4 regions of the Bacillus sp. C28GYM-DRY-1 genome follow, and region 4 is predicted to be linked to each of the others. Evidence: riboswitches for the same ligand, from Rfam matches in the RefSeq annotation. Region 4 holds a riboswitch; each other region holds the start of a gene.
The links. A riboswitch is a leader RNA that binds a small molecule or an ion and turns the genes downstream of it on or off. The one in region 4 is predicted to bind S-adenosylmethionine.
Positions count from the first base shown of each region.

Region 1: linked by a shared signal. The riboswitch ahead of metK (methionine adenosyltransferase) and the one ahead of mtnW (2,3-diketo-5-methylthiopentyl-1-phosphate enolase) in region 4 are both predicted to bind S-adenosylmethionine.
Region 2: linked by a shared signal. The riboswitch ahead of Q3W56_RS14710 (5-methyltetrahydropteroyltriglutamate--homocysteine S-methyltransferase) and the one ahead of mtnW (2,3-diketo-5-methylthiopentyl-1-phosphate enolase) in region 4 are both predicted to bind S-adenosylmethionine.
Region 3: linked by a shared signal. The riboswitch ahead of metN (methionine ABC transporter ATP-binding protein MetN) and the one ahead of mtnW (2,3-diketo-5-methylthiopentyl-1-phosphate enolase) in region 4 are both predicted to bind S-adenosylmethionine.

Region 1 is NZ_JAUMKF010000009.1:122,047-130,055, forward strand. It holds gene alaP (alanine permease AlaP) at 1-1,131, opposite strand, end outside; gene asnB (asparagine synthase (glutamine-hydrolyzing)) at 1,268-3,166, opposite strand; gene metK (methionine adenosyltransferase) at 3,315-4,517, opposite strand; SAM riboswitch class I at 4,685-4,822, opposite strand; gene pckA (phosphoenolpyruvate carboxykinase (ATP)) at 5,022-6,605, shown strand; gene Q3W56_RS10850 (DUF2584 domain-containing protein) at 6,644-6,886, opposite strand; gene Q3W56_RS10855 (alpha/beta hydrolase family protein) at 6,938-7,711, opposite strand; gene Q3W56_RS10860 (ABC transporter substrate-binding protein) at 7,861-8,009, shown strand, end outside.
Region 2 is NZ_JAUMKF010000015.1:56,728-64,736, reverse strand. It holds gene Q3W56_RS14725 (hypothetical protein) at 116-283, shown strand; gene Q3W56_RS14720 (CoA transferase subunit A) at 309-1,025, shown strand; gene Q3W56_RS14715 (3-oxoacid CoA-transferase subunit B) at 1,022-1,678, shown strand; gene Q3W56_RS14710 (5-methyltetrahydropteroyltriglutamate--homocysteine S-methyltransferase) at 1,731-2,867, opposite strand; SAM riboswitch class I at 2,946-3,052, opposite strand; gene Q3W56_RS14705 (5-methyltetrahydropteroyltriglutamate--homocysteine S-methyltransferase) at 3,121-4,254, opposite strand; SAM riboswitch class I at 4,337-4,443, opposite strand; gene Q3W56_RS14700 (LURP-one-related/scramblase family protein) at 4,510-4,998, opposite strand; partial or broken gene Q3W56_RS14695 (hypothetical protein) at 5,171-5,449, opposite strand; gene pepT (peptidase T) at 5,956-7,188, opposite strand; gene yxjL (two-component system response regulator YxJL) at 7,238-7,894, opposite strand; gene Q3W56_RS14680 (sensor histidine kinase) at 7,881-8,009, opposite strand, start outside.
Region 3 is NZ_JAUMKF010000005.1:50,695-58,703, reverse strand. It holds gene sufD (Fe-S cluster assembly protein SufD) at 1-147, opposite strand, end outside; gene sufC (Fe-S cluster assembly ATPase SufC) at 165-950, opposite strand; gene Q3W56_RS06895 (YuzK family famiily protein) at 1,144-1,281, opposite strand; gene Q3W56_RS06890 (carboxymuconolactone decarboxylase family protein) at 1,474-1,851, opposite strand; gene metQ (methionine ABC transporter substrate-binding lipoprotein MetQ) at 1,936-2,760, opposite strand; gene metP (methionine ABC transporter permease MetP) at 2,774-3,442, opposite strand; gene metN (methionine ABC transporter ATP-binding protein MetN) at 3,435-4,460, opposite strand; SAM riboswitch class I at 4,566-4,672, opposite strand; gene Q3W56_RS06870 (SCP2 sterol-binding domain-containing protein) at 4,787-5,131, opposite strand; gene Q3W56_RS06865 (thioredoxin family protein) at 5,239-5,559, opposite strand; gene Q3W56_RS06860 (toprim domain-containing protein) at 5,561-5,923, opposite strand; gene Q3W56_RS06855 (YusG family protein) at 6,002-6,238, opposite strand; gene gcvH (glycine cleavage system protein GcvH) at 6,294-6,677, opposite strand; gene Q3W56_RS06845 (arsenate reductase family protein) at 6,744-7,100, opposite strand; gene fadE (acyl-CoA dehydrogenase FadE) at 7,210-8,009, opposite strand, start outside.
Region 4 is NZ_JAUMKF010000016.1:26,218-34,226, forward strand. It holds gene Q3W56_RS14935 (carbon-nitrogen family hydrolase) at 1-326, opposite strand, end outside; gene mtnE (methionine-glutamine aminotransferase) at 421-1,614, shown strand; SAM riboswitch class I at 1,656-1,756, shown strand; gene mtnW (2,3-diketo-5-methylthiopentyl-1-phosphate enolase) at 1,840-3,057, shown strand; gene mtnX (2-hydroxy-3-keto-5-methylthiopentenyl-1-phosphate phosphatase) at 3,054-3,761, shown strand; gene Q3W56_RS14955 (methylthioribulose 1-phosphate dehydratase) at 3,719-4,348, shown strand; gene mtnD (acireductone dioxygenase) at 4,363-4,899, shown strand; one part of gene Q3W56_RS14965 (IS3 family transposase) at 5,003-5,303, shown strand; one part of gene Q3W56_RS14965 (IS3 family transposase) at 5,303-6,138, shown strand; gene Q3W56_RS14970 (YkvA family protein) at 6,248-6,568, opposite strand; gene spo0E (aspartyl-phosphate phosphatase Spo0E) at 6,772-7,029, shown strand; partial or broken gene Q3W56_RS14980 (hypothetical protein) at 7,113-7,534, shown strand; gene kinD (sporulation kinase KinD) at 7,563-8,009, opposite strand, start outside.

The DNA of each region.
Region 1 (8,009 bases), on a different contig from region 4:
CAAAATGATTGCCCACGTCCAAATCGCTCCGAATGTCGCAATGCTTGTGACCCAAGTAAACACCTTTGCAGGAACAACATAGTTTAACAGCACTCCGACTAATAAAGCGCCCGCTGAAGCCAGAACAGCTTTACCCGGAATACCGCCTTTCGTCAGCTGCCCGTATGCTTGCGGCGCCTCACCCTGCTCCGCTAAATTAAACAGCATCCGCCCTGTGCTGAAAATGCCGCTGTTGCATGAAGACAGCGCGGCTGTTAAGACGACAAAGTTAATGATGCCTGCTGCCGATGGAATGCCCACCTTTTCAAATGTGAGGACAAACGGGCTTCCTTGTGAGCCTATTTCCTGCCATGGGTAAATAGACATAATGACAAATAAAGCGCCTACATAAAAAATCAAAATACGCCAAAATACCGTATCAATTGCCTTGGCTAACGATTTTTGCGGATTTTTCACTTCGCCAGCTGTCACCCCGATCATTTCAATCCCTAAATAGGCGAACATCACCATTTGCAGTGACAATAAAACCCCTTTTATTCCATGTGGAAGAAATCCTCCGTTGTTCCACAAGTTGCTGATTCCAGTTGCGATGCCTCCATTGCCGACCCCTGCGATGATCATCAATAAACCGACAGCAATCATAGATAAAATCGCGACAATTTTAATCAAAGCGAACCAAAATTCAAGCTCTCCGTAAGCTTTGACAGCCAGGAAATTAACACCCGTCATAATGACCAGCGCCGATAGTGCCCAAACCCAGTTTGGCACGTCCGGAAACCAGTACCCCATATAAATTCCGACAGCAGTGATTTCAGCCATACAGGTTACAACCCATAAAAACCAGTAGTTCCACCCTGTTAAATAGCCTGCAAGCGGTCCCAAATAATCACGGGCATAGCGGCTGAAAGAGCCAGCGACTGGTTTTTGAATGGCCATTTCTCCAAGCGCTCTCATAATAAAAAACATGACCATCCCACTTATGGCATACGCTCCCAAAATACCCGGACCCGCTAATTGAATAGCTGATGCGGAGCCGAGAAACAATCCCACCCCTATGGCAGCTCCTAAAGACATTAAAGAAATATGCCTTTCTTCGAGTCCGCGGTGCAGCTCTTGTTTTTGTTTTTGCATGCTTTCTTCTCCCCTAGAAAAAAATATCAATAAATCATTTTTCTGAATTTTCCGTGTGGATTGGGTAAATCAATGATGATGAAGAAATAAAAGGATAATAACAAGGCTTTCGATTAATCGAAAGCCTTGTTGCTTGTTACACAAAGATGACTTCTTTAGGCTGATGGCTCAGCTCTTCAGGCATGTACCGTTTTTCGATATTGATGCTGTGCCAGATCATAAAGATCAGTACAGTCCAGATTTTCCGGCTGTTATCAGCCTTGTCCGCACAATGGTCTTCAAGGAGTTGAAGAACATAATCCTTGTGGATATAAGCATCCGTTTGGCTTTCCTGAATAATGTTCCGCACCCATTCGTTCATTTCGTTTTTCAGCCAATGACGGATCGGTACAGGGAAACCAAGCTTTTTGCGGTTTAATACGTGCTCAGGCACAATTCCTTCAGCGGCTTTGCGAAGAAGATACTTCGTTGTGCCATTCTTCGTTTTCAGCTCATCAGGAATTTTAGAAGCGACGTCAAATACGACTTTATCCAAGAACGGCACACGCAATTCCAAAGAATTCGCCATCGTCATTTTATCCGCTTTTAACAAAATATCGCCGCGCATCCAAGTGTGGATATCGACATACTGCATTTTGTTGATATCGCTGTATGAGCTGCTTTCTGTAAAGTAAGTCTTTGTCACATCACGATATGAAAGATTCGGATCATAATGCTTCAGCAGCTGTTTTTTGACAGATTCTTCGAAAATTTTCGCGTTACCGATATAACGATCTTGAAGCGGAGTACAGCCGCGCTCAAGCAGGCTCTTTCCTCTCATGCCTTCAGGCATAACAGCTGCAACGTGCAGCAGCATCTTTTTCAGGCCTGACGGAATGCGTTCAAACGGTTTAAGCGAAAGCGGCTCACGGTAAATGTTATATCCGCCGAAGAGCTCATCCGCACCTTCCCCTGATAAAGCAACCGTTACATGTTTTTTCGCTTCTTTTGCAACAAAATACAAAGGAATCGCTGCCGGATCTGCAAGCGGATCATCAAAATGCCATACGATCTTCGGAAGCTCGTTCATGTATTCCTCAGGCGAAATGACTTTGCTGATATTTTCAATGCCAAGTGCCGCTGCAGTTTCTTTCGCTACATCGACTTCACTAAAGCCCTGCTGTTCAAATCCGACAGAGAATGTTTTTAAGCTTGGATGAAATTCTTTTGCAACGGATACAATAAAGGAAGAATCAATTCCGCCAGACAGGAATGAACCGACAGGAACGTCACTTCTCATATGAACGTTTACAGAATCGTAGATCGCGTCTCTCACTTCTTTTACAAGCTTGTCTTCTTCAGTTTGAACTGGCTTAAAGTTTGCTTTGAAATACGTTTTAAATGTAATATCACCGTCCGGGCGGATTGTGAACTGTGAACCCGGTTCCACTTTTTTCACATCGGCATCAAGCGTGCTTGGTTCAGGAACGAATTGGAAAGACATGTATTGCTGCAATGCCTCTTTATCTATTTCAATATCATTTTGAGCGACCATTAAACTTTTTCTCTCTGAGGCAAAATAAACCTGATCATTGATCGTTGTGTAGTACAACGGTTTAATGCCGAATGGATCTCTTGCTCCATAAAGCACATGATCGTTTTTATTCCAAATCAGAAAGGCAAACATACCGCGGAGTTTGGACGCCGCTTCTTCTTTATAGTGACGGTATGTCGCAAGAAGAACCTCTGTGTCCGAATCCGTGTTGAATGTGTACCCCTTTGCTTCAAGTTCTTCTCTCAGTTCAATATAGTTATAGATTTCTCCGTTAAAGATAATCCAATATGTTTCATCTTCATATGATAAAGGCTGTCCGCCATTTTCTACATCAATAATGCTGAGCCGTCTGAATCCGAATCCAACGTGCTCATCATGGAAATATCCATCACTGTCAGGACCGCGGTGAACGATCATTTGGTTCATTTGTTTGATTAGTTCTTCTTGATCAGCGGTTTGAGCTAACGGATGCTTGTTAAAAACCCCGACAAATCCACACATAGTATTGCCTCCATAATTAAAATTGTCATCATTGAACCCCTATTTATAGACGCTGGGAATAGTATTTGGTTTCACGGTTATGTAAAAAAATAAACATGAATACAACATAAAAAAGGGAAAGCCGCTTAACCAGTAAGCGGCTATAAAATTATTCTCCTAACGCTTCTTTACGCAGCTGCTCCGCCTTGTCTGTACGTTCCCACGGAAGATCAACATCGTGGCGTCCAAAGTGGCCGTACGCAGCAGTTTGTTTGTAGATCGGACGGCGTAAATCAAGCATTTTGATAATGCCGGCAGGTCGTAAATCAAAGTTATTGCGGACAACTTCAATCAGTTTTTCCTCAGAAGCTTTTCCGGAACCGAATGTGTTGATTGAGATTGATACAGGTTGTGCAACACCAATCGCGTAAGCAAGCTGTACTTCGCAGGAATCAGCAAGCTCAGCCGCAACGATGTTTTTCGCAACGTATCTCGCTGCATAAGCTGCAGAACGGTCTACCTTCGTTGCATCCTTACCAGAGAACGCGCCTCCGCCGTGGCGTGCATAGCCGCCGTACGTATCAACAATGATTTTGCGTCCTGTAAGTCCCGCATCCCCTTGAGGGCCTCCGATAACGAAACGTCCCGTAGGGTTGATGAAATATTTTGTTTCTTCATCAATCAGCTCTTCAGGAACAACCGGATTGATCACATGTTCTTTAATGTTGCGCTGGATTTGCTCAAGCGTAATTTCAGGGTGATGCTGAGTTGAAATAACAATCGCATCAATGCGGATAGGTTTGTTATTTTCATCATACTCAACCGTTACCTGTGTTTTGCCGTCAGGACGAAGGTACGGAAGAATATCTTCTTTACGGACTTCACTCAGGCGGCGGGCCAATTTATGAGCAAGTGAAATTGGAAGAGGCATAAGCTCTTTCGTTTCGTTGCACGCGTAACCGAACATTAAACCTTGGTCACCCGCACCAATCGCTTCAATTTCTTCGTCGCTCATTGTGCCTTCACGGGCTTCAAGCGCCTGGTCTACACCCATCGCGATATCGGCAGACTGCTCGTCAATTGATGTTAAAACTGCACAAGTTTCCGCATCAAATCCGTATTTCGCACGTGTGTATCCGATTTCTTTAATGGTTTGACGAACCGTTTTCGGAATGTCAACATACGTAGATGTTGTGATCTCTCCGCTGACAAGAACCAATCCAGTTGTCACAGACGTTTCACAAGCAACACGCGCGTTAGGGTCTTTCTTTAGTATTTCATCTAAAATGCTGTCAGAAATCTGGTCACAGATTTTATCCGGATGCCCCTCCGTAACAGATTCTGATGTAAATAAACGACGATTTTCACTCATGATTTGCTTCCTCCTGCACAAGGCCTCCCGAAAGACCTTGTATATATGATACGGAACTCGCTCCCTCTTATACAATGTAACGTTATATTAGAGAATGTTAATTGGCATATTTATGAAATAAAAAAACCTTTTCCATCGAGGAAAGGGTTTGGTCTTTGTGCCTTTCACTCTTATCGCTCAAGGAATCATACAACCTTGCAACAGGTTAGCACCTTGGTTGTCTCACACAGTTCACATAATAAATAACAGAGAAACCGGTTGCTGGGCTTCATAGGGCCTGTCCCTCCGCCAGCTCGGGATAAGAGTATCCGCTCAATGAAATATCTTATCGTAAAAGGGTTTGCAATGTCAATATGATTCAGAAGAAATAGGCGCCTGTATTGAGGGAAAACATTGGAAAACGCACACACAAAAAACGTTAAATAGTATAGACTATTTGAAAATATATGTTATACTAATTCACAATTAGTAAAACACAAAAAACGGTAAAGGAAGGTTTCATATATGAACTCAGTTGATTTAACCGCTGATTTACAAGCCTTATTAACAAGCCCAAATGTGCGTCATAATTTATCAGCAGCACAGCTTACAGAAAAAGTACTCTCCCGGAACGAAGGGATGTTAACTTCTACGGGTGCTGTTCGGGCGACAACAGGCGCTTATACAGGACGCTCTCCTAAAGACAAATTTATCGTGGAGGAAGAAAGCACGAAGAATAAGATCGATTGGGGAACGGTGAATCAGCCGATTTCAGAAGAAGCGTTCGAGCGGCTGTACACGAAAGTCGTCAGCTATCTGAAACAGCGAGATGAGTTGTTTGTTTTTGAAGGATTTGCCGGCGCAGATGAAAAATACAGACTGCCGATCACCGTCGTAAATGAGTTCGCATGGCACAATTTATTTGCCAGACAGCTGTTTATCCGCCCGGAAGGCAATGATAAGAAAACAGTTGAACAGCCTTTTACCATTCTTTCTGCTCCGAAGTTCAAAGCGGATCCAAAAACAGACGGCACCCATTCCGAAACCTTTATTATTGTTTCTTTCGAAAAACGGACGATTTTAATTGGCGGAACAGAGTATGCCGGAGAAATGAAGAAGTCCATCTTCTCCATTATGAATTTCCTGCTCCCTGAAAGAGATATTTTATCTATGCATTGCTCTGCCAATGTCGGTGAAAAAGGCGATGTTGCCCTTTTCTTCGGATTGTCTGGAACAGGCAAGACCACTCTTTCAGCCGATGCTGACCGCAAACTGATCGGCGATGATGAACACGGATGGTCTGACACAGGCGTCTTTAATATTGAAGGCGGATGCTACGCCAAGTGCATTCATTTAAGCGAAGAAAAGGAGCCTCAGATCTTTAACGCGATCCGCTTTGGGGCTGTTCTCGAAAATGTTGTTGTTGATGAAGATACACGAGAAGCCAATTATGATGATTCCTTCTATACCGAAAATACGCGTGCGGCTTACCCGATTCATATGATTGACAACATCATGACACCAAGCATGGCAGGCCACCCGTCAACAATTGTATTTTTGACGGCTGATGCATTCGGAGTCCTGCCCCCGATCAGCAAACTGACGAAGGAGCAGGCGATGTATCATTTCTTGAGCGGTTATACGAGCAAGCTAGCCGGAACCGAACGCGGTGTGACATCTCCTGAGACGACGTTTTCCACATGCTTCGGCTCACCGTTCCTGCCGCTTCCTGCTCACGTCTATGCTGAAATGCTCGGCAAAAAAATCGATGAACACGGTGCAGACGTTTTCTTAGTTAATACCGGCTGGACCGGCGGCGGCTACGGTACAGGCGAACGCATGAAGCTTTCTTACACTAGAGCAATGGTCAAAGCAGCGATTGAACGCAAATTAGAGGATACAGATACGATGACTGACGATATTTTTGGCCTGCATATACCGGTCCATGTTCCTGGCGTTCCTGATCAAATCCTTCAGCCTGAAAACACGTGGAGCAACAAGAAAGAATACAGAGAAAAGGCTGTCTATCTCGCAAATGAATTCAAAGAAAATTTTAAAAAGTTCGCGCATACAGATGCCATTGCACTGGCAGGCGGCCCTCTCGTTTAAAAAGCAAAAGCCAAGAGCAATTACGCTCTTGGCTTGTTTTAATTGACAGAATGCAAAGAAGTCAGCTTGTACGTAATAATGGTCCGGCCGCCTTCCCATTGAAGTTTCTGCACTTCAGCTGTGCCTGACTTTTCGCCGAACTTTGTTTTGCGCACATCCATCGGAATCTCCATCGGATACACACGGTATCCGTCTTTCTCTAACGTGAATATATTTTCATCTATGCGAACTTCTTTTCCTTTTGTCACAATCAGTGTATTAAATTCAACAGGCATTCCCAACGTGAAATCCCCTTTCGTTCTCTTTTTGCTTTATCATAACATATTTCACCGTCAGCGGTTTTTCATCCATTGCGTGAGCTGCCGCACGATACGCCGGTTTTCTTTTGGCGGGAAATAATGTGTGAATGTACTATAGTACCATGTCTCCACTGGCTTATGCAGCTGTTTTAGCTTTTCTTCAAGCAAATAGGAATGCTGAATCGAAACGTTTTCGTCTTTTTCTCCATGGATTAATAGCACGGGTGCCTGAATTTTGTTTAGTTGGTCAAACGGTGTTCTCCATTTGTATTCCTCAGGCACCTTTTTCGGTGTTCCGCCGATGACTCTTTTCATCATTCGCCGCAAATCCTGCCGCTCCTCATATGTAAGGATCATATCGCTGACGCCTCCCCAGGAAACAAATGAAGCAGCATGCCGGCCCATTTCAATCGCAGTGAGCATTCCCATAATGCCGCCGCGGGAAAAACCGAAGATATGTATTCTGTCCTTCTTGACATTCGGATGTTGCTGAAGCAGGTGAAAAGCGGAAAAAGCATCCTCCCTGTCTTCTCCTGCAAAGTCTTCATTCCCCTCGCCCCCTTGATTTCCTCTGTAAAAAGGAGCAAACACAACAAACCCTTGGGACGCAAACTGGATGATTCGGCCCGGCCGAACCATGCCCACGTTTTTAATCCCGCCACGCAAATATAAAAATCCGTCATATTGTCCCGGTGCCGCCGGTTCAGCCAGAAGCCCCTTTACCCGTAAGCCATTCGAAAGATAGCAGATCGTATACAGACGCACATGCTGGCTTGGCGACGGAAATCTTCTTTTCTCAACAATCATAGCATCCGCCTCCTTTTATTATATGCTTTCCTTACTCCAAAATTACATCCTGAGAACCTGATTAGGCATTCACACATTTTTATACCCATCATACGATATGTAAAGCAAAAAAGGATATTAACTTGATGCTAAATAAGGAGGTTGTCTATGTGAACAAATGGTTAAGGCTGGGCTGCGCCTGTGTCGGCAGTATATTTCTGATGATCGCCCTAGCGGCTTGCAAGCAGGAGGAAACGCTCACCAAAGTCAAAGTATCCGAAGTGACCCATTCAATTTTTTACGCGCCTTTATATGTTGC
Region 2 (8,009 bases), on a different contig from region 4:
AACCGCAGACGCATTGATTCATTTTCTGACTCATGAGGAATTTGGAAAACAAGCAATCGTCGAATAATTATTTCCCATTTATGAATAATGGTTGTGTACAGGGGCGGGAAACTCCATGAAGCAAAAAGAAACGGTTGATTTCTATATCCTATTAGGCGGAGGAAAGCTCCGAAAAAAAGAGCTTTCCTTTTTATTCGGAATAGTCGGCCTCCGCTTCCCGTACATATGGAAAGGGGAAGAAAACAACCGAGAAAATTGTAAACGCTTTCGTCCTTGGAGTTGATGGAGAAAACGAAAGGGGCATCAATATGGGAAAAGTACTGTCATCAAGTAAAGAAGCTGCGAAACTGATTCATGATGGAGATACGCTGATCGCAGGAGGATTCGGGCTGTGCGGCATTCCTGAACAGCTCATTTTGGCGATAAGAGATCAGGGAGTAAAGGATTTAACCGTTGTCAGCAACAATTGCGGGATCGATGACTGGGGGCTCGGCTTGCTTTTGGCTAATAGGCAAATCAAGAAAATGATCGCATCCTATGTCGGTGAAAATAAAATTTTTGAGCGGCAGTTTTTAAGCGGAGAGCTTGAGGTCGAGCTTGTACCCCAAGGAACACTCGCTGAGAGAATTCGTGCAGGCGGCGCGGGCATACCGGGATTTTACACGGCGACAGGCGTTGGCACTTCAATAGCCGAGGGAAAAGAACATAAAACGTTCGGCGGCCGGACATATGTGCTGGAGCAAGGCATCATCGGCGACGTGGCGATTGTCAAAGCGTGGAAAGCGGACACTATGGGAAATTTGGTTTTTCGGAAGACGGCGAGAAATTTCAATCCCGTTGCCGCTATGGCAGGCAAGATTACGATTGCCGAGGCGGAAGAAATCGTGGAAGCGGGAGAGCTCGACCCAGATTATATCCATACGCCGGGAATTTACGTACAGCATGTGGTGCTTGGCGCGAGCCATGAAAAATTGATTGAAAAGCGAACAGTCCGACAAGCGGCGGGAAAGGGTGAGGCGAAATGAAGGAAGCGAGAAAACGAATGGTCAAACGGGCTGTACAAGAAATCAAGGATGGAATGAATGTCAATCTTGGGATTGGAATGCCCACGCTTGTCGCAAATGAGATACCCGACAGCGTTCACGTCATGCTTCAGTCAGAAAACGGCTTGCTCGGGATCGGCCCGTATCCTGTGGAAGGAATGGAAGACGCGGATTTGATCAATGCAGGAAAGGAAACAATTACTGAAGTGACGGGCGCTTCCTATTTTGACAGCGCTGAGTCATTCGCGATGATAAGAGGCGGGCATATCGATTTGGCTATTCTTGGCGGCATGGAGGTTTCTGAGCAGGGGGATTTGGCCAATTGGATGATCCCGGGGAAAATGGTCAAAGGGATGGGAGGCGCCATGGATCTCGTCAACGGGGCGAAACGGATCGTTGTCATCATGGAGCATGTCAATAAGCATGGCGAGCCAAAAGTGAAAAAGACATGCTCTCTTCCGCTGACGGGGCAGAGAGTCGTTCACAGGCTGATTACGGATTTGGCTGTGTTTGATTTTGATCACGGCCGCATGACACTGACTGAACTTCAGGAAGGTGTCACAATGGATGAGGTTTATGAAAAAACAGAAGCCGATTTTGCTGTCAGCCAGGCGGTGCTTGAATCAAACGCTTGATATGAAAAAACACACTTACTCCGCCAGGGAATCAAGTGTGTTTTTCCTTTGCTTATTTCCAAACATCGTTAGCGATCTCAACCACATGGCGGAGCTTCGCCCATTGCTGTTCTTCAGTCAGCTTGTTGCCTTCCTCAGTTGAAGCGAATCCGCATTGAGGGCTGAGACAAAGCTGGTCTAAGCTCACATAACGGGACGCTTCTTCGATACGGCGTTTCACGTCGTCCGGATGTTCAAGCTTACCGAATTTAGATGTCACTAAGCCAAGGACAAGCTGAAGATCAGAGCGCTTTACATAACGGAGCGGTTCAAATCCGCCTGAGCGTGAATCATCATACTCTAAGAAAAGGCCGTCCAGGTTCAAGCCGTCAAAAATGGTTTCGGCTGCTGCGTCATAGCCGCCTTCTGCTGTCCAAGTGGACTGGAAGTTGCCGCGGCAAATATGCATGGTTACCGTCAGGTCATCAGGACGGTCTGCAATCGCGTCGTTAATCGATTTCGCAAACAGCTGGCGAAGCTCGTCAGGCGTTGTTCCGAACGCCTCGATCTGTTTTAAGCCTTTTTCAGATAAGAAAACAGCCCATGCCGTATCATCAAGCTGGAGGTAGCGGCAGCCTCTGTCATAAAACGCTTGAATCGCTTTTTTATATGCTTTGGATACATCGTGCTGGAAAAGGTGATAGTCGTTTTTGTATGCATCCTTTTCCAGCTTTCCGCGGAAAAACAGCATATTTGGGCTTGGGATCGTCATCTTTGGCGTCGCGTCACCGGCAATGCTATGGAGAAATGAGTAATCTTCAAGCATTGGATGAGTTGAAAAGTCGATATCACCGGTGACTTTAATGCCTCGTGCTTTTGTCTGTACATTATGGAATTGAATGCCCTGCTCAGGAATAAACGGCTCAACCCCATCCAGATTTTCCAGAAAATCAAAATGCCACCATGCTCTGCGGAATTCCCCGTCTGTCACGACGTTCAGGCCGGTTTCCTTCTGTTTTTCCACAATGCGGATGATTTCATCGTTTTCGATTTGGCGAAGCTGCTCAGCTGTAATCTCGCCGGCCGCTTTTTGCAGCCGCGCTTTTTTAACGGGCTCAGATCTCAGCAGGCTTCCAACTTGATCCGCGCGAAACGGCGGCTTTTTTCTTTGTCGTGCTTTTTGTTCTGTGTGTGTTGTTTGTTGTGGCATGTTGTCCATTCCTTCTTTCTATTTCGAATATAAAAAAGCTCATCCTTTGGATAAGGAAGAGCTTGTGTGACAATCTCAACCTTATCTTCAAGAGCAATCAATGCTCTAAAGGATTTAGCACCATTCTGTTAAACAGCGGTTGCCGGGTATCGCAGGGCCAGTCCCTCCACCTCTCTTAATAAGGAAAACCATTTTATGAAATTTTCTGATAGTATCTATTATTCACACATTTTCTGTTTCTGTCAATGATAGATTATCTCCACACATCGTTGGCGATGTCGATGACGTGGCGCAGCTTCGCCCATTGCTGCTCTTCTGTCAACAGATTGCCTTCTTCCGTAGAGGCGAAACCGCACTGCGGGCTGAGGCACAGCTGGTCAAGGCTGACAAAGCGCGCCGCTTCATTGATGCGGCGCTTCACATCCTCAGGATTTTCCAGATCGCCGTATTTGGATGTAATTAAGCCGAGCACAATGCGCAGATCCTTGCGTTTTACGAAACGGAGCGGATCAAAATGTCCTGAGCGGTCATCATCGTATTCTAAGAACAGCCCATCCAGATTCAAGCCGTCCAAAATTGTTTCCGCTACAGCGTCATAGCCTCCTGATGCCGCCCAAGTCGACTTGAAGTTGCCGCGGCAAATGTGCATTGTGATTGCTAAATCATCAGGGCGGTCTGCCACTGCATCGTTAATCGTTTTGGCGAATAAGGCAGGCAATGTTTCTGGATCACCGCCAAGTGCCCGGACGACCTCTCTGCCTTTTTCCTCAAAGAAGAGAGACCATGACGTATCATCAAGCTGAAGATAGCGGCATCCAGCATCATAGAAGGCTTTAATTGCTTTTTTGTACGTTTGGGCCAGATCATGAAAATATTCCTCTTGGTCGTCATAAATCTCTTTATCCGCCTTTTCACCGAAAAACAGCATATTCGGGCTCGGAATCGTCAATTTTGGTGTCGCGTCGCCGACGATCTCATGTAAAAATTGATAATCGGCAAGCGCTGGGTGGCTCGTAAAATCGAGTTTACCCGTCACTTTGATGCTCCGTGCTTTTGTTTTCGCATGATGGAATTGAATCCCTTCAGCCGGGATGAACGCTTCCACACCGTCAAGGCCTTCCAGGAAATCGTAATGCCACCAAGATCGGCGGAATTCCCCATCTGTTACCACATCGAGACCGATTTCTTTTTGTTTTTCTACAATGAGGGTGATTTCTTGATTTTCGATATCACGAAGCTGATCTGCAGTGATCTCGCCGGCCGCTTTTTTTTGCCGGGCTTCTTTTATTGGAGCAGATCTCAGTAAACTGCCGACATGATCGGCACGGAAAGGAGCTTTGCGTTGTTTTTCTGTTATTTGTCCTGCAACATTTGTTTGTTGAGCCAAGTCATTCGCCTCTTTTCTGCAATGGGGTGAGCATAAAAAAGCTCTCCCTTTGTGTAAGGAAGAGCTTGAATATCAAATCTCCGCCTCATCTGCAAGAACACAATGTTCTAAAGGATTTAGCACCATTCTGTTTGAAACAGCGGTTGCCGGGTATCATAGGGCCAGTCCCTCCACCTCTCTTGATAAGGTATATCTTCATATTCGAATTTCAATTATCTTAATATTATTACTTTTTGATCAATTGTCAACACTTTTTTAGAAAATGCTCTCATCTTCGTCGTTATATAATACCATATCAAGCACGATAGCAATGGCTGTACAGATCAGCACATCTTCCTCTTTTGCAATCTGTAAATGATAGGAATCACCCCAGCTGAGCCACTTTTTGCTCACTGACATACGGACATTCTCCCCGTCCGTCAGTTGAAATTCATCCTTCCACAAGTCGCCGTCAATTTCCCAGTTGAGCTGGGAAATTTCAAATTTCGGTTTGAAAAACGTTAGTTTCTTCGCCACCTCACAAGCTGTTTCCCCGCCAATGGAAATCTTGTATCGCGGCAGAACAGACATTGTTTTTTGTTCTATGGAAACGAGTGTTTTACCGGATGAATCTGTCATTTGTAGCGAGTCCCCTAACGAAAAGAATCGGCCCTCGACCTTGAAAGCCTCTTGTTCATCTCGGTCATAAATGTGAAATTCATCTTTAAAAGAGAACATTTTCTGTTTCATAAATAATTCGATCATTGCTGAAGTCTCCTTTTAGATTTGTTTTGTAAGAAGTTACGGACTGGCGGCAAGAAAGTTTCAAGTTCCAAATCTAGTAATCAGAAACCCGCTGGTTGTTTTCCTGAGTGATAAATGTTTCTAAATTGAAAAAGGCTGCATCATTCAGCAGCCTTTTCGTTAAATTATAGGATTAGGAAAGATGCATCCGGCGTTTTTGGCGGATCGCGTCAAGGTCGATTAGGTTGTTGTGATGAGGTGCAGCTGCTGGCAGAGGGCTTGTCTTTTGCGGTTTACGGCGATTGTCCTTGCTGAAAGAAAAAAGAAGATAGCCACATAATGCGATGATAATAAATAGGATCATTTTACATACCTCCCAAAAAAAGTTTTGGTATTATCTATTGTACGGATAAAAAGCCAAAAAGTATTCAAAAAATTCTAAATCAATAAAAAATAAATAACTGCCCCTCAAAAACAGTCTAACCTGTTGACCTGAAAATAGTCTTACAACAGGGTGTTAGTTCTGGTTGATGATTGGTTCTATAGTTACTATCGACGATAAAATAAAATCTTTTATATTACTTTTAACCTAAAAATTAATAATTCAAATTACCTGTTTTAGGTTGTTGTTTTCTTTCTTGTTTGGTTTATACCCTATTTTGCGGAATTAAACACAAAAAACCCAAATTTCGGAGCATTTGGGCGGTACGAGGGTATGCAGATTGTGGTTTTGTGGACTTGGAAGATTGATTAGAAGAAGCGTTTGAACATTTTTCTGATTTTTTGAAATGGGCTCGATTTCTTTTGTATGTTAAGCGGCCTGCTCCTTATCCATTTTTTCAATAGACTTTTTGCAGCTATAGCATGTTTTGTCATTTTTTCCTCCTCAACTGTTGATACTTGTTTTACGGAGGAAGTATTCAAAATGTTTCATATTTACACAAAAAAACCAGTCCTTTTTAGGACTGGCTCTTGGTATTATGCCTGTTCTTCAAACAGTTTTACAATCTCGACGATGACATTTACGGCTTTCACCATGTTATCGGCTGAGATGTATTCAAATTTGCCGTGAAAGTTTTCCCCGCCGGTAAAGATGTTTGGCGTAGGGAGTCCCATGTAGGACAGCTGGGATCCGTCCGTGCCCCCGCGGATTGGAGAAATCTTCGGTTCGATGCCGAGGTTTTCCATCGCTTGCTTGGCAATGTGGACAATTTCGATCACAGGTTCAATTTTCTCTCTCATATTGTAGTATTGATCGTTCATATCAAGCTGAATCCGATCTTGCCCGTATTCGTTTTGAAGTTCTTCAACGACACGCTTCATTGTTTCTTTTCTGCTTTGGAAGTTGCCTTTGTCAAAGTCTCTGATAATGTAGTGGAGTTTTGTTTCCTCTACATCTCCTTGAATCGACAGCAAGTGGTAGAAGCCTTCGTACCCTTCTGTATATTCAGGCGCTTCGTCTGCCGGCAGCAGGCTGTTCAGCTTCATTGCGATTTTCGCAGAGTTGATCATTTTCCCTTTTGCCGTTCCGGGATGTACGTTGTTGCCTTTGATTGTGATTTTTGCGGCAGCTGCATTGAAGCTTTCGTATTCTAGTTCGCCGAGCGGGCCGCCGTCAACTGTGTAGGCAAAGGACGCATTGAATCGTTTCACATCAAATTTGTGCGGCCCTCTTCCGATTTCTTCATCAGGCGTAAAAGCGACTTTGATGGTACCATGTTTGATTTCAGGGTGTTTGATAAGGTAATCCATGGCTGTCATGATTTCGGCGATACCGGCCTTATTGTCTGCGCCGAGAAGGGTTGTGCCGTCTGTGGTAATGAGAGTATGGCCCTTATAGCCGGGCAGTTCAGGGAATTGATCAGGCGACAGGATCACCTGCAGCTGTTCATTAAGCACAATGTCTTTTCCATCGTAGTTTTCAATGATTTGCGGATTCACGTTTTTGCCGGTAAAGTCTGTGGCAGTATCGACGTGAGCGAGAAAGCCGATAGTCGGCACGTCTTTTTCAGTATTGGAGGGAAGAGTCGCCATGACATAGCCGTTTTCATCAATGGCTACATCCTGCATGCCAATGGAGTTCAATTCATCAACGAGCATGTTTCCTAGTGTCAATTGGCCGGGTGTGGAAGGGCAGGTGTCGACGGATTCGTCGGACTGCGTGTCGACTTTTACATATGTAGTAAACCGTTCAATAATCTCTTCTTTCATTTCCAATCATCTCCTTTCTCTTATTTTATCATGACAGGATGCGAGTTTTCTATTGCACAATACCGTTTCGAATCGCAAAAACGACTGCCTGTGTCCGATCTTGGGCATTGCATTTTTGCAGGATGCGGTGCACGTGAGTTTTCACAGTGCTTTCGCTGACGAAAAGCTTTTCACCAATGTCTTCATTTCTCAACCCATAGGCCATTTGCTGAAGAACCTCGAGCTCTCTTTTTGTAAACGGATCTGCCAGTTCTTCGGCTTGAGTTTGTTGCTTCGTGCGAAATGTGTCACTGATAATTTTAGCAGCTGTCGCTGTGCGGAAAATCGCTTCTCCTCTGGCCGCGGCGCGAATGGCGTCAATCAATTCTTCTGGAAGCGTATCTTTCAGCAGATAGCCGACTGCGCCCGCTCGAATGCCTTCAAATACATATTCTTCGGTATCAAAGGTAGTTAGAATGACGATCTTTGTATCCGGAAGGGCGGACATAATGTCTTTGGCCGCTTCGATACCTGAGCAATGTGGCATTTGGACATCCATCAGGATGACGTTGGGTTTTGTTTGCTTTGCCAGTGCAATAATGCCGTGCCCGTCGCCTGTCTCACCAGATACGGCCATATCCGGTTGTGCGTTGATGACATAGCGGAAGCCTTCACGCACAAGCGGCTGATCATCGGCAAGTGCGACGCGTATTTTATCTTTGTTCATCTTTTTGCTCCTTATTCGTTGTCGTAAGCGGCAATGCCAGTTCAATTTGCAAGCCGCTCGGCTGTACGGCGCTGAAAGAAAGGGAACCACCTGCTTTTTCAGCGCGCTTTTTCAT
Region 3 (8,009 bases), on a different contig from region 4:
TGTTTTATCAGGCTTCGGCATCGGCAGATCCTCAGCTTGTTCAAGAGCCTGTAAGCGCAGGTCTTTCAGCCAGGCAGGTTCTTGATGCTTTTCGGAAAAGCTTTTGAGATACTCCTGATCTACGGATAGTTTTGTACCTAGTGTCATGTTAATCCCCCTAACGCTTACGCTTCTTGGTCTACAGTTTCGTCTTCAATGCCAAGTTCTTGTTTGATCCAGTCATAGCCTTCTGCTTCAAGACGCTGTGCAAGCTCTGCACCGCCGGATTTTACAACGCGGCCTTGCATCATAACGTGAACAACATCTGGAGTGATGTAGTTTAACAGGCGCTGATAGTGAGTGATCATCAGGCAGCCGAAGTTTTCGCTGCGCATTTTGTTGATTCCTTTAGATACAACTTTCAGTGCATCAATATCAAGGCCTGAGTCGATTTCATCAAGGATGGCGATTTTCGGTTCAATCATCATTAATTGAAGGATCTCGTTGCGTTTTTTCTCCCCGCCTGAGAAACCTTCGTTAAGGTAGCGCTGAGCCATTTCAGGGTCCATTTCAAGGAACTCCATGTTTTCGTCCATTTTGCGGATGAATTTCATAAGAGAAATTTCATCGCCTTCTTCTCTGCGCGAGTTGATTGCTGAGCGAAGGAAGTCAGCATTTGTCACACCGCTGATTTCACTTGGGTACTGCATCGCAAGGAATAAACCTGCCTGCGCCCGCTCGTCCACTTCCATCTCCAGTACATCTTTGCCGTCAAGCGTGATGCTGCCTTTTGTTACTTCATATTTAGGATGCCCCATAATCGCAGCTGATAAAGTGGATTTACCAGTTCCGTTCGGCCCCATTACAGCGTGGAACTCTCCGCCTTTTATTTCAAGGTTTACACCCTTTAAGATCTCTTTCCCTTCGATTTCAACGTGAAGATCTTTGATCGTTAATGTTGAAGCAGCCATATCTATACCTCCAAAAATATATAATCATTATTCTCATTTTATTCTCATTCTAATTTTATAACAAATGAAAAGTAAATACAACTTTTTATCGTGCCTCGCACATTCATCAAGTTTAACAAAGATCAGCACTTTATTAAAGCGATTGAAAAAGAAAAAGAGTGGATTCCCACCCTTTTTTAAAAGATTGATTTTCTCAATAAGCTCCCGCAGAAATCCGCTTGCTCTTTTCATAATCAAGCTCTCTCTGCCGCTCTACTTTCATTCTTGTTTCCAGCCGGCGTCCGTATTCCTCGTATCCAATTCCATGAGACAGCTGCATCGCTTTTTCCATTTCTGACGTATAATCGAGGTCCAGTCTATCCTGGCTGCTACAAATAATGAATCAATCCTTTCATATATTTGCTTCTATTGTATCAGCGCTGCAGGTGATGCCGCAAAAAGGATATGGCTTGAAATAACGGCACATGAGACGAAAGCATCCTTTTAGATCAAATGAGTATGGTTTTTCGGAATATTCCTTCTCTTAATGCGTGGTGCTTCCGAATTCCTCTATGCACTGCTGGACGACTGTCACGCCTTGGCTAAGAGCCGCGCCGCCTCCAAATGCCGCTGCCACACTAACGGCTTCGAGAATGTTTTCTTCTGTCGCTCCCTCATCAAGACAGCCTTTTGTGTGATAGATCATGCAATATTCATCCTGGGCATTGATGGCGATTCCGAGGGCGATCAGCTGTTTTTCTCTTTCAGTCAGAGAATTGCCGGCAAAGCATTGTTCAGTAAACTCGTTAAACTTTCTTCCCATCAGCGGCATTTTTTGTTCAAATGTGCCTAAACCTAATTTATATTGTTTTAGCGCGTCCTGCATGCTTCCTCTGTCTTGATTCAAAGAAAATCCCTCCATCTGTTTAACATTCCTTTTTATTATGAACAGCTTTTAGGAAAATACCCGAAAAAAACCCCGGATTTCTCATCCGGGGTTTCAGTCTTATTCAGATACAGGAAGCACAGCTCCGTCATATTTTTTCTCGATGAAGTCTTTGATCTCTTTAGAATGAAGAACTTCCATCAGCGCTTTGATTTTTGCAGAATCTTCTTCGCCTTTTCTTACCGCAATGATGTTAGCGTATGGGTTGTTTTTCGTGGATTCTACTTCAATCGCGTCTTTTTTAGGATTTAATTTATTTTGGATCGCATAGTTTACATTAATGAAGACCGCGTCTCCTTCTTTGTTATCATATGCTTTTGCCGTTAATTCAGGCGCTACTTTCTTGAATTCAAGGTTTTTCGGGTTTTTCTTAATGTCTTTCAATGTTGCGTCAACTGTTTCCACTTTAGAATCAAGTGTGATTAATCCTGCGTTTTCAAGCAGTGCAAGCATACGGCCTTGTTCAGCGACGTTGTTTGTCAGGATAATTGTCGCACCGTTTGGAAGGTCCTTCAGTGATTTGTATTTTTTAGAGTAAATACCGAATGGCTCTAAGTGAACAGCTCCGGCATTCACAAGTTTGTAATCAGTGTTTTCTTTCATTTCTTGCTCAAGGTAAGGAATGTGCTGGAAGAAGTTCGCATCCACTTCTTTATCAGCTAAAGCTTTGTTGTACATCTTGTAATCACTAAGCACTTTCACTTTCAGCGTGTAGCCTTTTTCTTTTAACAATGGTTCAGCTTCTTTTAAAATTTCCGCGTGCGGTGTTTTTGTCGCTGCAACCACAATTTCTTTCTTGCCGGATTCAGCGCCGTTATTTGAACCGCAGGCAGCCATAACCCCTGCAAATACAAGCAGTAATGCACCAAAAAATAGCTTTTTCAATGTAAATCCTCCCTTATCGTTTGTCTATCATATTTGTGATTACATCACCAATGATTTGAATAATAAAGACGATGATTAAAATAAACACAGTGGCAACGAAGGTAACATCAGCATTATTAGACTGATATCCTTCTACGTACGCAAGGTTTCCAAGGCCGCCTGAACCGATGGCTCCGGCAATTGCCGTTGAGCCAATCAAAGCAATGGCCGTAACCGTGATACCAGAAATAAGAGCCGGCATAGACTCCGGAAGCAGGACTTTAAAAATAATCGTAGACGTCTTAGCGCCCATTGATTTAGCGGCTTCAATCACACCTTTATCCACCTCGCGCAATGCGATTTCTGCAAGACGCGCGTAAAACGGTGCCGAGCCGATCACCAGCGCCGGCAATGCGGCGTTTGGCCCTAAGATCGTACCGACTAAGAACTTCGTAAACCCTAACAGCAAAATAATTAAAATAAGGAATGGAATCGATCTGAATACGTTGACAACGGCCGCAATCACAGAGTTGACCGCTTTATTTTGCCAAAGGCTCCCTTTGCTTGTCAGGAAGAGCAGCAAGCCGAGGATCACCCCGATGACAAAAGCAAACAGTAAAGAAATCAGCGTCATATAAAGTGTTTCATATGTCGCGTTCCATAACTCAGTTAAATCAACGTTCGGGAAGTATTTTTCAAACATTCGTGATCACCTCTGCTTTTACCTGTTTGTCATTAATGAACCGGATCACGTTTTGCACTTCTTCCTCGTCTCCATCAATATGGATGAACAGGGAACCGTAAGCGCCATCCTTCGTCTGCGAGATTTTCCCTTGCAGAATATTGACGCTAACATTGAAGTTTCTGATCATCTCTGTAATCAGAGGCTGTTCAGCCGAATCACCGACAAATGTGAGCTGTACCGTTTTTCCTGATGCTGTTTCATCTAGAAGGTGCTGAAGCGTTTCTTTCGTTTCTTCCGGCTCTGTCACCTGCTGAACAAATCGTTTTGTCATGTCTTCCTTCGGATTTTTGAAGACATCAAGAACTTCGCCTTCTTCCACAACCTTTCCGTTTTCCATGACAGCGACTCTGTTGCAGATTTTGCGGATGACGTGCATTTCGTGTGTGATCAGCACAATCGTCAAACCGAGTCTTTCATTAATATCGGACAAAAGATCCAAGATTGAGTCTGTTGTTTGCGGATCTAAAGCTGATGTCGCTTCATCACAAAGGAGAACCTTCGGATTGTTGGCAAGCGCTCTGGCGATTCCGACACGTTGCTTTTGCCCGCCGCTCAGCTGAGACGGGTAAGATCTCTCTTTTCCTTCTAAACCTACCAGTTTAATCAGTTCATTGGCACGCTTGATCCGCTCGCTTTTTTTCACCCCGGCAATTTCTAAAGGAAACATGATGTTATCTCTGACAGTTCGCGACCAGAGCAAATTGAAGTGCTGGAAAATCATACTGATGTCATGGCGCGCTTTTCTTAAATCGCGTCCGTTTACTTCATTAATCTTCGTTCCCGCCACTTCCACGGTGCCTGAGGTTGGTTTCTCAAGTCCGTTCAGCAGACGGATTAAGGAACTTTTACCAGCTCCGCTATATCCTATAATTCCAAAAATCTCACCTTTTTTAATAGAAAGCGAGACATTTTGGACAGCATTGACATCTCCGTGTTTCGACTTATAAACTTTTGAAACATCTTGAAGATTGATCAAAGCAATCACCTGCCTTAACACTATTCTAAGAAATCTTCCGGGTTTTTCTGCAAAAGAAAAGCCTTTCTGCACACTTGAGCAGAAAGGCTTATATAAAATGCCTTCCTCTCATCTTTCAAAGCAGACCGCTTCGTGTGAATTGGCACCATTTCAACAGCGTTGATGGTTGCCGGGCTTCATAGGGCACTTCCCTCCACCTCTCTTGATAAGAGAAATATATAGTCTTTTTCGTCCGGAAATTCTTAATGTAGAATAGCATGGCGCATGATTACATGTCAATAAAATAAATGATGTCAACTTTTACTATTATAATAATTTCTTATTTTTTAATTCTTTAAAATTCTCTGGAAAAATCCGTTTGTCAGCCAGAGAATGGCTTCTAGTTTTAACAGGGCTCTGAATGACCCCTTCACTTTCAGGCTTCCGCTCTGAATCAGGTATTGAAGGGAAATGTCTCCGTGCAATAAATGAATGATTTCTGCTTGGTTTCCGTAAAAGGTCAGGTTGGACGTTTGGGGCGAAGAAATTTTTTTCATTTCTCCCTGTTCGTTTATTGAGACGGTTAAGGCTTCTGTTTCTCCTTGGAAGGTAATAAGCAATGTTGAAGCGTTCAAAAGGGGTTTTAAAAACAGATGCTGATACTCATCTTCTAAAACTTCCGCTTTCTCCATATGTACAACCTCCTATTTGTTGGTCATACATACACATTTCTCTTTTTGGCGCACGAACCCCTTTATAAAACGAACGACAATTTCATTGGATTGGACAGAGAAATATGTCATAAATGGGATGCGGAAGATGATTTTTGTTTAATCAGCTCATATAAATAAGAAACAGAATGAAAAGCATATCCTCTTTCAACCACTTTTCCGCCTTTAAACAGCAGAAAACAAGGAACGCTTTCAATTTGATACGCTTTTGCGAATGTCGGAGAGTAATTGACATTGTTTTTATAGAAGGCGACATCAGGCAGCATTTCTTTCACCACTGTCAGCATTTTGCTTGCAAGCTGGCAGGTGCCGCAAAACGGAGTATATAAATAAAGGAGATACACATCATCAGCAATGTGCTCAAGCTCATGTTCTTGGAGTTCTTTCATGCTATACACCTCGGGATTTTCTTTCAAGAAAAATAGTATGGACATTTAAATTCGCGCGCAGCAATACAGAGGCGACATGGTGCCTGGGCGCAGACGCTACTTCCTTATAGGCTCTGTCGATATATAGATGGCAGGCTTCGTTAAATTCTCTTTTCAGCTGTTTTCTTAATTTCTCGCCTGATTCATCAGCATCAACTAATATATAGACGTCTTTATCGTAAAGCTCGTCAGCCAATTCCTCAAGCTTCAGCTGGCTGATTGTTCCGTTGGTGCAGATAATGCGCACTGGTTCATTCAGGACGCTTTCAATTTTCTCTTTATCTGTTTTCCCTTCGACAATCATAACCTTTTCCAGCTCATCCATCTTCATCTTCTTCACCTGCCGCGTCATAATTTGAAACGTTCAGATTGTAAAAGAAGGCAGTGAAATTCACCGCCAACATTAACACCAGCCGTTTTCGTAGTCACAATCCACGTATTTTTCGTCGTTTCCTGAGACCACATCAGCTGTCTTATAAAATTTCTCATTTTCAAAGGAATAACCGGACTTAAGCTCATATTCATTCATGCTTATCATTTGGCCGATCATCTCATTTTCATGATATAACGAGAGCCGGCCATTTTGAAAGCGGCCTGTCACATCATTGGTGACATCGAGCTTTTGTTTGCTGAAAGCCATATTGGACACCTCCCATAACGTTAGCGTGTCCAATTGCCTTTGCAGCTATCCTGTTTTAGTCTTCTTGTGTCATCTCTTCGTACTGCTCTGGTGTCATCAGTTTTTCAATTTCAGAAGCGTCAGACGGCTCCACGACGATCATCCATGCTTTTTCGTACGGAGATTCATTGACGAATTCCGGACTGTCATCAAGATCTTCGTTTACTTCCACAACAGTTCCGTTAATCGGTGCATAAAGCTCAGATACCGTTTTAACGGATTCAACGCTGCCGAATGGCTCGTCCGCTTTGATTTCAGCGCCAACTTCAGGAAGTTCGACAAACACGATGTCGCCTAGCTCAGACTGGGCAAAATGCGTAATTCCGATTCTGGCTTTTTCTCCTTCAACTTTTACCCACTCGTGTTCTCCTGAGTAACGCAAATCTTTAGGTATGCTCAATTGAATCCCTCCATTTTTTACAGCACTACAATAAGAAGATAACATACTTTTCAAAAAAAAATTACATTAAGCCCAGTTTTCTTCAAATTGGTCTTCTTTAAATCCGACTGTCACTTTTTCGCCGTCTGTTGTAAGCGGGCGTTTAATCAGCATACCGTCTGAAGCCAGCAGTTCAAGCTGCTCGTCCTCCGACATGTGATACAGCTTTTCCTTGAGATTCAGCTCGCGGTATTTCATGCCGCTCGTGTTGAAAAATTTCTTGAGATCCAGCCCGCTTTTTTCATAAAGCGCTTTGAGTTCTTCTTTAGTTGGAGGCTGCTCTGCAATATGTATTTCGTTTATTTCTTTCCCATGCTCTTCAAGCCATTTCTTTGCTTTGCGGCACGTTCCGCATTTAGGGTACCAGTAAAAAGTTAACGACATCTTCTTCCCCCTCAATAAAATAATCGAGGTTATTTTAACACAGTTTGTTTTAAAAACCTAAAACAGTGCTTTTTAAAAAAAGCTCCGCGCATGCGGAGCTCTCAGGCAATCAGACAATATATTTTTCAGCCTCAAAAACGCCCGCTGCCGCTTCGCGTTTTTTCTGAATGACGTTTTTAGGTGTGACACGCGTGAGCTTGCGCAGAGCGGAAAGCATCATGCGAAGCGAATCTCCTTCTTCCATTGCGATGAGGGATTCCTTCGCGTGCGCTTCAATTTCGTTAAAGGCTTCTTGAACGAAAATTTCAGTATACAGCACCTTTTGCGCCGCTTTTTCTGCGCCTTGCGCGGCAATGGCCTTTTCCGTTCTGAGCACGGCTGATTCCATTGCGTACACATTGCTGACGATATCCGCGACGTTGACGAGGATTTCTTGTTCGCGATCGATGGCTTTTCCGTATTTTTGCGCAGCGAGACCGGCAGCGAACAGCGCGATTTTTTTGGCTTGCTTGACGATATATTTCTCCTGCTCTAATACGCCGCTGCCAGGCTCTTCTGGCATAAGCATCATGAGTTCTTCCTGCAGCGACTGTGCTTTTTCAAATAGAGGCAGTTCGCCTTTGAGCGCTTTTTTCAGAAAGGTGCTTGGCACGATTAACCGGTTGATTTCGTTTGTGCCTTCAAATATTCGATTGATCCTTGAATCCCTGTAGGCTCTTTCTACTTCGTACTCCTGCATAAAACCGTAGCCTCCATGAATCTGCACGCCCTCATCTACGATATAATCAAGCGTTTCAGAGCCAAAGACCTTATTGAGAGAGCATTCGATGGCATATTCGGCAATTGACTTGGCAATTTGCCGGCCGTCCTTAAGATCTTCGGCAGTAAACTGGCTCATATTGTCTTCAA
Region 4 (8,009 bases):
TACTCTTTAATGATTTGTCCTTCCTTATCCGCGATGTACATTGTATTATAAACATCAGAATCCTTTCTGACAGCAATAGATCCTGCGACAATATGAACCCCATGTTTTTTTGCGGTTTTTTGCAGCCACCTCTGAGCAGAATTCCCGTCTTCATCAGCGAGCTTATCAAGGTTGGCCAAGTCATATCCAGTCGTCCATAATTCAGGAAGAACAAGAACATCTGCATGTTTGCTTTCTTTCTCAATCAAAAATTCAGCCTTTTTTATATTTTCCGAAGGTTTACCGTATGAAATATCAAATTGAAGACAAGATATCGTCCATTTCATCTTTTAAACACCCCAAATTTTTCTTTACTTTTTTCATTTAACCATATATGATGATGGACTATCATTTCAAGATTTTTTTAGAAGGTGAGAATAGATGAAATTTGAACAGTCTCATGTATTGCAGGAATTGCCAAAGCAATTCTTCGCTTCTTTGGTGCAAAAAGTGAACCGAAAGCTCTCAGAAGGACATGACGTTATCAATCTCGGACAGGGAAACCCTGATCAGCCGACTCCGGAACATATCGTCGAGGAAATGAAACGAGCCGTTGTTGATCCTGAAAATCATAAATATTCGTCTTTTCGCGGCTCATACAGACTGAAATCAGCCGCAGCAGCATTTTATAAACGAGAATACGGCATTGATCTTGACCCGGAGACTGAAGTCGCTGTATTATTCGGCGGAAAATCCGGTCTGGTCGAGCTCCCGCAATGCCTGTTGAATCCAGGTGATACGATTTTAGTTCCGGATCCGGGCTATCCTGATTACTGGTCAGGTGTCACACTCGCGAAAGCGAAGATGGAAATGATGCCGCTCGTAAAGGACAGGGCGTTTCTTCCTGATTACAGCAGCATCTCTGCTGAAGTGAGAGATCAGGCGAAATTGATGTATTTAAATTATCCGAATAATCCGACCGGAGCTGTTGCTACTGCCGAGTTTTTTGAAGAAACCGTGAATTTTGCAAAGGAACACGGGATCTGTGTTGTTCACGATTTTGCTTACGGCGCTGTAGGATTTGACGGCTGCAAGCCGTTAAGCTTTTTGCAGACTAAAGGTGCGAAAGATATCGGAATTGAAATTTATACGCTGTCAAAAACGTATAACATGGCAGGATGGCGGGTCGGCTTTGCTGTCGGTAACGCTTCGGTCATTGAAGCAATCAATCTTTATCAAGACCATATGTTTGTCAGTCTTTTCAGAGCGACTCAGGAGGCTGCAGCGTCGGCACTGCTAGCTGATCAGACGTGTGTGGCGGAGCAAAATGCCCGGTATGAGAGCAGGCGAAACGCTTGGATTGCGGCATGCCGGGAAATTGGCTGGGATGTGACAGCTCCGGCAGGTTCATTTTTTGCATGGCTGCCTGTGCCTGAAGGCTATACTTCCGAACAGTTCTCAGACCTTTTGCTGGAAAAAGCGAATGTGGCGGTTGCGGCTGGAAACGGCTTCGGTGAATATGGCGAGGGCTACGTCAGAGTCGGACTGCTGACAAGCGAAGAAAGACTCAAAGAAGCCGCTTATCGAATTGGGAAACTGAACCTGTTTACCCAAAAAAGCATTGACAAGATCTGATAACGATGGGATAATTCAAAATAATTTATAAAATCTATATTTTCTTATCAAGAGTAGGCAGAGGGACGAGCCCGATGAAGCCCGGCAACCGACTTATAAAGCACGGTGCTAATTCTTGCAGCTGGCGGCTGAGAGATAAGATTCGGACGAGAAACGAAACCTCTTTAGACGCGATTGCTGTTTGAAGAGGTTTTTTTATATGGATGAAATGAAAGGAGCTCTGGCATGGGTGAGTTATTAGCAACATATCTCCTGACCGAACCGGGAGCGGATACAGAGAAAAAAGCGGAACAAATCGCAACAGGATTAACAGTAGGCTCCTGGACTGATCTGCCCCTTGTAAAACAGGAGCAAATGCAAAAGCACAAGGGACGGGTGATAAAGGTAGAGGAAAGAGAGGGGACTCCTGCGACAGGAAAACAAGCGGTGATCACAATTGCCTATCCTGACATCAATTTCTCTCAGGATATTCCGGCTATGCTGACAACAGTGTTTGGGAAGCTGTCGCTGGACGGAAAAATCAAATTACTCGATCTTCACTTCTCTGACGCGTTTAAGCGCACACTGCCGGGACCGAAGTTTGGCGTATATGGCATCCGGAAGCTGCTGGGAGAGTTTGAGAGACCGCTATTAATGAGCATATTTAAAGGGGTTATCGGAAGGGACCTGAGTGATATTAAAGAACAGCTCAGACAGCAGGCGCTTGGCGGAGTTGATTTGATTAAGGACGATGAAATTTTCTTTGAGACAGGTCTGGCACCTTTTGAAACAAGAATTACAGAAGGAAAGCAAATATTGAAAGAAACGTATGAGCAAAACGGGCATAAAACGCTGTATGCTGTGAATTTAACTGGACGTACGGCTGATCTAAAAGATAAAGCGAGACGCGCCGCCGAATTGGGAGCGGATGCGCTTTTGTTTAATGTCTTCGCTTACGGCTTAGACGTCATGCAAAGCCTAGCGGAAGATCCTGAAATCGCAATCCCGATTATGGCACATCCAGCTGTCAGCGGGGCGTTTACGTCTTCTCCGTTCTACGGATTTTCTCACGCTCTTTTGCTCGGAAAATTGAACCGGTATTGCGGTGCTGACTTTAGTCTCTTCCCATCTCCATACGGTTCAGTTGCGCTTCCAAAAGAAGCTGCGCTGGCAATTCACGAAGAATGTGTGAGAGAGGATGCCTTTAACCAAACATTTGCCGTTCCGTCAGCAGGCATTCACCCCGGTATGGTTCCACTTTTAATGCGGGATTTCGGTATAGATCATATTATTAACGCCGGGGGAGGCGTACATGGACACCCGAACGGCGCCCAGGGCGGGGGCAAAGCGTTCAGAGCCATTATTGATGCGGTTTTAGAAGCCCAGCCGATTGATGAAAAAGCCGAACAATGCAAAGATCTGAAGCTTGCGCTTGAGAAATGGGGAAAGGTTGAAGCTGTATGACGACTCGAAAGCCTTTAATTATTTGTGATTTTGACGGAACCATCACGATGAACGACAACATTATAAGCATCATGAAAACATTTGCTCCGCCGGAGTGGACGGCATTGAAAGACGGCGTATTATCCAAAACGCTGTCGATTAAGGAAGGTGTCGGGCGGATGTTCGGCCTTCTGCCAAGCCGTTTAAAAGAAGAGATTACAAGTTATGTATTGGAAGATGCAAAAATCAGAGAAGGATTTCGGGAATTTGTAGCGTTTGTCAAGGAGCACGAGCTTCCGTTTTATATCGTAAGCGGAGGGATGGACTTTTTTGTATATCCATTGCTTGAAGGCATTGTGGAGAAAGACCATATTTATTGCAACCATGCATCATTTGACAGTGACTATATTCATATTGACTGGCCTTATTCTTGCCAAGGAACTTGCAGGAATCAATGCGGGTGCTGCAAGCCGTCAGTGATACATGAACTCGCCGAACCGAACCAATATATCATTATGATCGGTGATTCGGTTACAGATGTGGAGGCCGCAAAGCTGTCTGACCTTTGTTTTGCAAGGGATTATTTATTAAACGAATGCCGGGAGCAGAACCTGAATCATCTCCCGTACGAAGATTTTTATGAGATCAGAACAGATATTGAGAATGTAACGGAGGTACAGGAATGGCTGCAAAACAAGAACGCTGGAGAGAACTTGCTGAAGTAAAGCGGGAATTGGCAGAAAGAGATTGGTTTCCGGCGACTAGCGGCAATCTGTCTATTAAGGTTTCTGATGAGCCTTTAACATTTCTCGTAACCGCAAGCGGTAAAGATAAACGAAAAGAAACGGGTGAAGATTTTCTGCTGGTGGATCTAAACGGAGAGCCTGCCGAAAGCGGGCATTCTCTGAAACCGTCAGCGGAAACGCTTTTGCACACACATTTATACAACAAATCCAATGCCGGATGCTGCCTGCATGTCCATACGGTAAACAATAATGTGATCTCAGAGCTATACGGAGATCAAAAGAAAATTACATTCAAAGGGCAGGAAATCATAAAAGCGCTTGGCCTGTGGGAAGAGAATGCAGAAGTGACCATACCGATCATTGAAAATCCGGCTCATATTCCGACGCTAGCGGCACTGTTTGCGCAAGAGATTTCAGAAGATTCAGGAGCTGTTCTGATCCGAAATCACGGTATTACCGTTTGGGGAAGAACAGCATTTGAAGCAAAAAGAGTACTTGAAGCATATGAATTTTTGTTTAGCTACCATTTGAAATTGAAAACACTCCAGCACCAGCTGGTTACATAAAAGGAGGAACTGAAATGGCAACAATTTGTATTCATGATGAGGCAAATACAACGATTGAAAATCTAGAGGAAGTTGCAAGCTTTCTGGACAGTCAAGAAGTTATTTATGAGCAATGGGATATCGCGAAGCTACCGAAACAGCTTTCAGAGAAATATGATCTGACAGAAGAAGAAAAACAGCAAATCCTTAATACCTTTGAAACTGAAATTAAAGATATCTCAGCCCGCCGCGGATACAAAGCACAGGATGTTATTTCTTTGTCAGACAGCAATCCGAAACTTGATGAACTGCTTGAGAACTTTAAAAGAGAGCATCACCATACAGACGATGAGGTCCGTTTTATCGTAAGCGGACACGGCATTTTTGTCATTCAGGGCAAGGATGGCACGTTTTTTGATGTCCGATTAAACCCTGGAGATTTAATCTCCGTGCCTGAAAATATACGCCATTACTTTACACTTCAGGAGGATCGCAAAGTTGTCGCAGTAAGAATCTTCGTCACAACTGAAGGATGGGTTCCAATTTATGAAAAAGACAGCGTGAATCAATAAATAAAAAGCCCCGTTCGAAGTGATATTATCCCCTCTAAGTAGACAGTGTAAAAAGCCCACTTTTCAAAAGTGGCTGTTACACTATACTTGGAGGGGATTTTTTATGGCGAGAAAAGGGCAACACTTTCAGCACTATACCAAAGAATTCAAGATGAAAGCTGTCAACATGTATGAAGAAGGAAACAAAAGTTATAACACGTTATCTGAAGAATTAGGGCTTCGGAGTTCAACCCAGCTCAAAAATTGGGTGAAAACCTATCGAGAAGGCAAGTCTTTAGATGATCAAAGGGGCAAAGAGACAAAGTCAGACAATCCTTTTATTGGACGCCCTAAGACAACATTTAAAAGTGTTGAGGAAGAACGAGATTATTTAAAGGCACAGGTCGAATACCTAAAAAAGCGTTATCCAAATCTGCATGGAGAGGACGGATTTTGAAGACAGCACGATTTGAAGCTGTGCACGAATTGAAGGATCGTTATCCGATTACGTGGCTGGTGTGTATCGCCAAAGTGTCACGGTCGGGGTACTATAAATGGTGTAAGACTCAACGGATTCGAATGGCAAGACAACAGAGAGAGCAGATCATAAAAGAACACATCATGGCGATTCACCGCTCACGCCCTTTCTATGGCTATCCTCGGATTACCATCGCTTTAAAGAGAGAAGGATTTTGGATCAACCATAAGCGTGTTTACAGATTGATGAAAGAGATGAACATTCAATCGATCATTCGAAAAAAGCGACGTTATTTTGGAAGACAGGCACCGGTTGTCCTGCCAAACCGGCTTAACCGAGAATTTCAAACCAATCGACCTAACCATCTATATGTAACCGATATTACCTATATTGCTTGTGGACAGCGATTCTATTACCTTTCTGCCGTACAAGATCTTTACAACAATGAGATTGTCGCATGGAAGCTGTCAAAACGAAATAATCTTGAATTGGTCATGAAGACAGTAGAAAGTATGACAGCCCAACGGGACGTCCAGGGAGCTATCCTCCATTCTGACCAAGGCTTCCAATACACAGCAAAAGCATATCAAAAGCGACTCGAAACCGTTGGTTTGAAAGGCAGCCATTCGCGTAAGGGAAACTGCCTAGATAATGCCTGTATCGAATCGTTTTTCTCGCATCTCAAAACAGAGAATGCATATTTTTCGACGTGTCAAACCGAAGAAGAGCTTCACAAGAGCATTGAAGATTACATTCAATTCTATAATCACGAACGATTCTAGAAAAAATTAAACCAGTGTGCTCCGGTAGAATACCGTAACACACTGGTTGCTTAGGCTTTTTGTGGCTGTCTACTTGACAGGGGTAAGACCAGGATGCGGGGGTTTTTATTTATTGCAAACGCCACTTTTCATACTGTGACATTTCTTTTTTAATCAGCATCCAAATCAAACCTAAAACAGCTGCATCGTCTATGATTCCAAGACCGAGTATAACATCTGGAATGATATCGAGCGGCATGGCGATATATAAGATGGCAGCAGTTAGAAAAAATAGGGTTTTGACCTGAGAACGGGGATAGTCGCCGTTTCTCCAATCGCGAAGCATTTGAAAAAAAATAGTGGTGTACTGGATACATTTTTTTCGGTTTTTCCTTTTTAACATCGCTTTTCCGCCTGCCGCTCCAAGCATTATTGCTTTCTTTTTTTTCATCGGGCATACCTCCTTGCCTGGCAGCGTGTTTAAAATATTCTTCACCCGGGTATTGTTCTTCTAATCCTATCAATATATCTATTATACCTGAAAAAATAACTTATTTAATGAAAATATGTTTACAAATAAAGTATAATCTGTAATAATGCACAATAACCCAACCAAACTTGTTTCCTATTTCTTAGCGGCGAGGGGTGAAGTGAATGGGCGGTTCTTCTGAACAAGAAAGATTGTTGGTGTCTATTGATGAAAAAAGAAAGTTAATGATAGATGCCGCTAGAAAGCAGGGATTTACAGGGCATGACACGATCAGACACAGTCAGGAGCTGGATTGTTTAATAAATGAATATCACCAGCTCATGCATGAAAACGAACATTCTCAAGGGATTCAAGGCCTTGTAAAAAAATTAGGCTTGTGGCCCCGCAGAGATGTTATGCCGGCATATGATGCAAATAAATAGTGGCACTATCAAATGCATATATAAAGAGAGAGCTTTTCAGAAGCGCTCTTTTTTTCTGGAAAAATTTTTGAAAGAGGGAACTGATGAAAGAACTGACGATTCTCATTACTGAAATGGTCAATCAATTTCATGACGCTTTTATTTCATTATGCGAAATGTTTGGCATTCATTTAACCGACAAAGAAATGCATTTTTGGGTGATCGGCATTTTTGGCATCATCTTTTTCGGCGTCACATACGCTGTGTTTTCAAGGCTTTCTAAATGGAGCATGACAGCCTTGTCCTTTATCTATACCGTTACAGTGATCATTGTTATCGTTTTTGCGATTGAAATTCAGCAAAAAGTGACGGGGAGAGGGAATATGGAGTTTTTAGATGCCACGGAAGGTTTAAAGGGTTTTTTACTATTCTTTATGTTTTTTTGCTTCTGAAATTGCTGTTCCGCTTCAGCAAAATACTCTCTTCTGGCAGAACAGCAAGCAAGTCGGCCCGGTCACGAAGATAAAAAAACCCTCCTGACACGGTCAGGGGGGCTATGAAGCGGATACGGGGAGGGTGATCGTCACCTCTGTGCCTCTTCGCACTTCACTTTCGATATGAATAGAGCCACCGTACATCAGAACGATCCGTTTACATACGACAAGCCCGAGACCGGTTCCTTTTTCTTTAGAAGTAACAAAGGGAAGGAAGATATGATCCAGCATTTCCTGAGAAATCCCTTCACCGTTATCCACAACTTTAATAATGGCTTTTTTATCCAAAGTCCCCAGGGAGATCGTCAGTTTGCCTCCTTCAGGCATTGACTCAAGGCCATTTTTTGCTACATTTAAAATCACTTGTTTAATATGATCTTTGGTACATTTTACGAGTAAAGGCTCCTCAGTTAAATACTGTAATTCGACCTCTACATTATATAGGTTACCCTCGGAATAGATGATCGGCATAATTTCACCGATAATATCCTGAAGCGAATTCAGCTC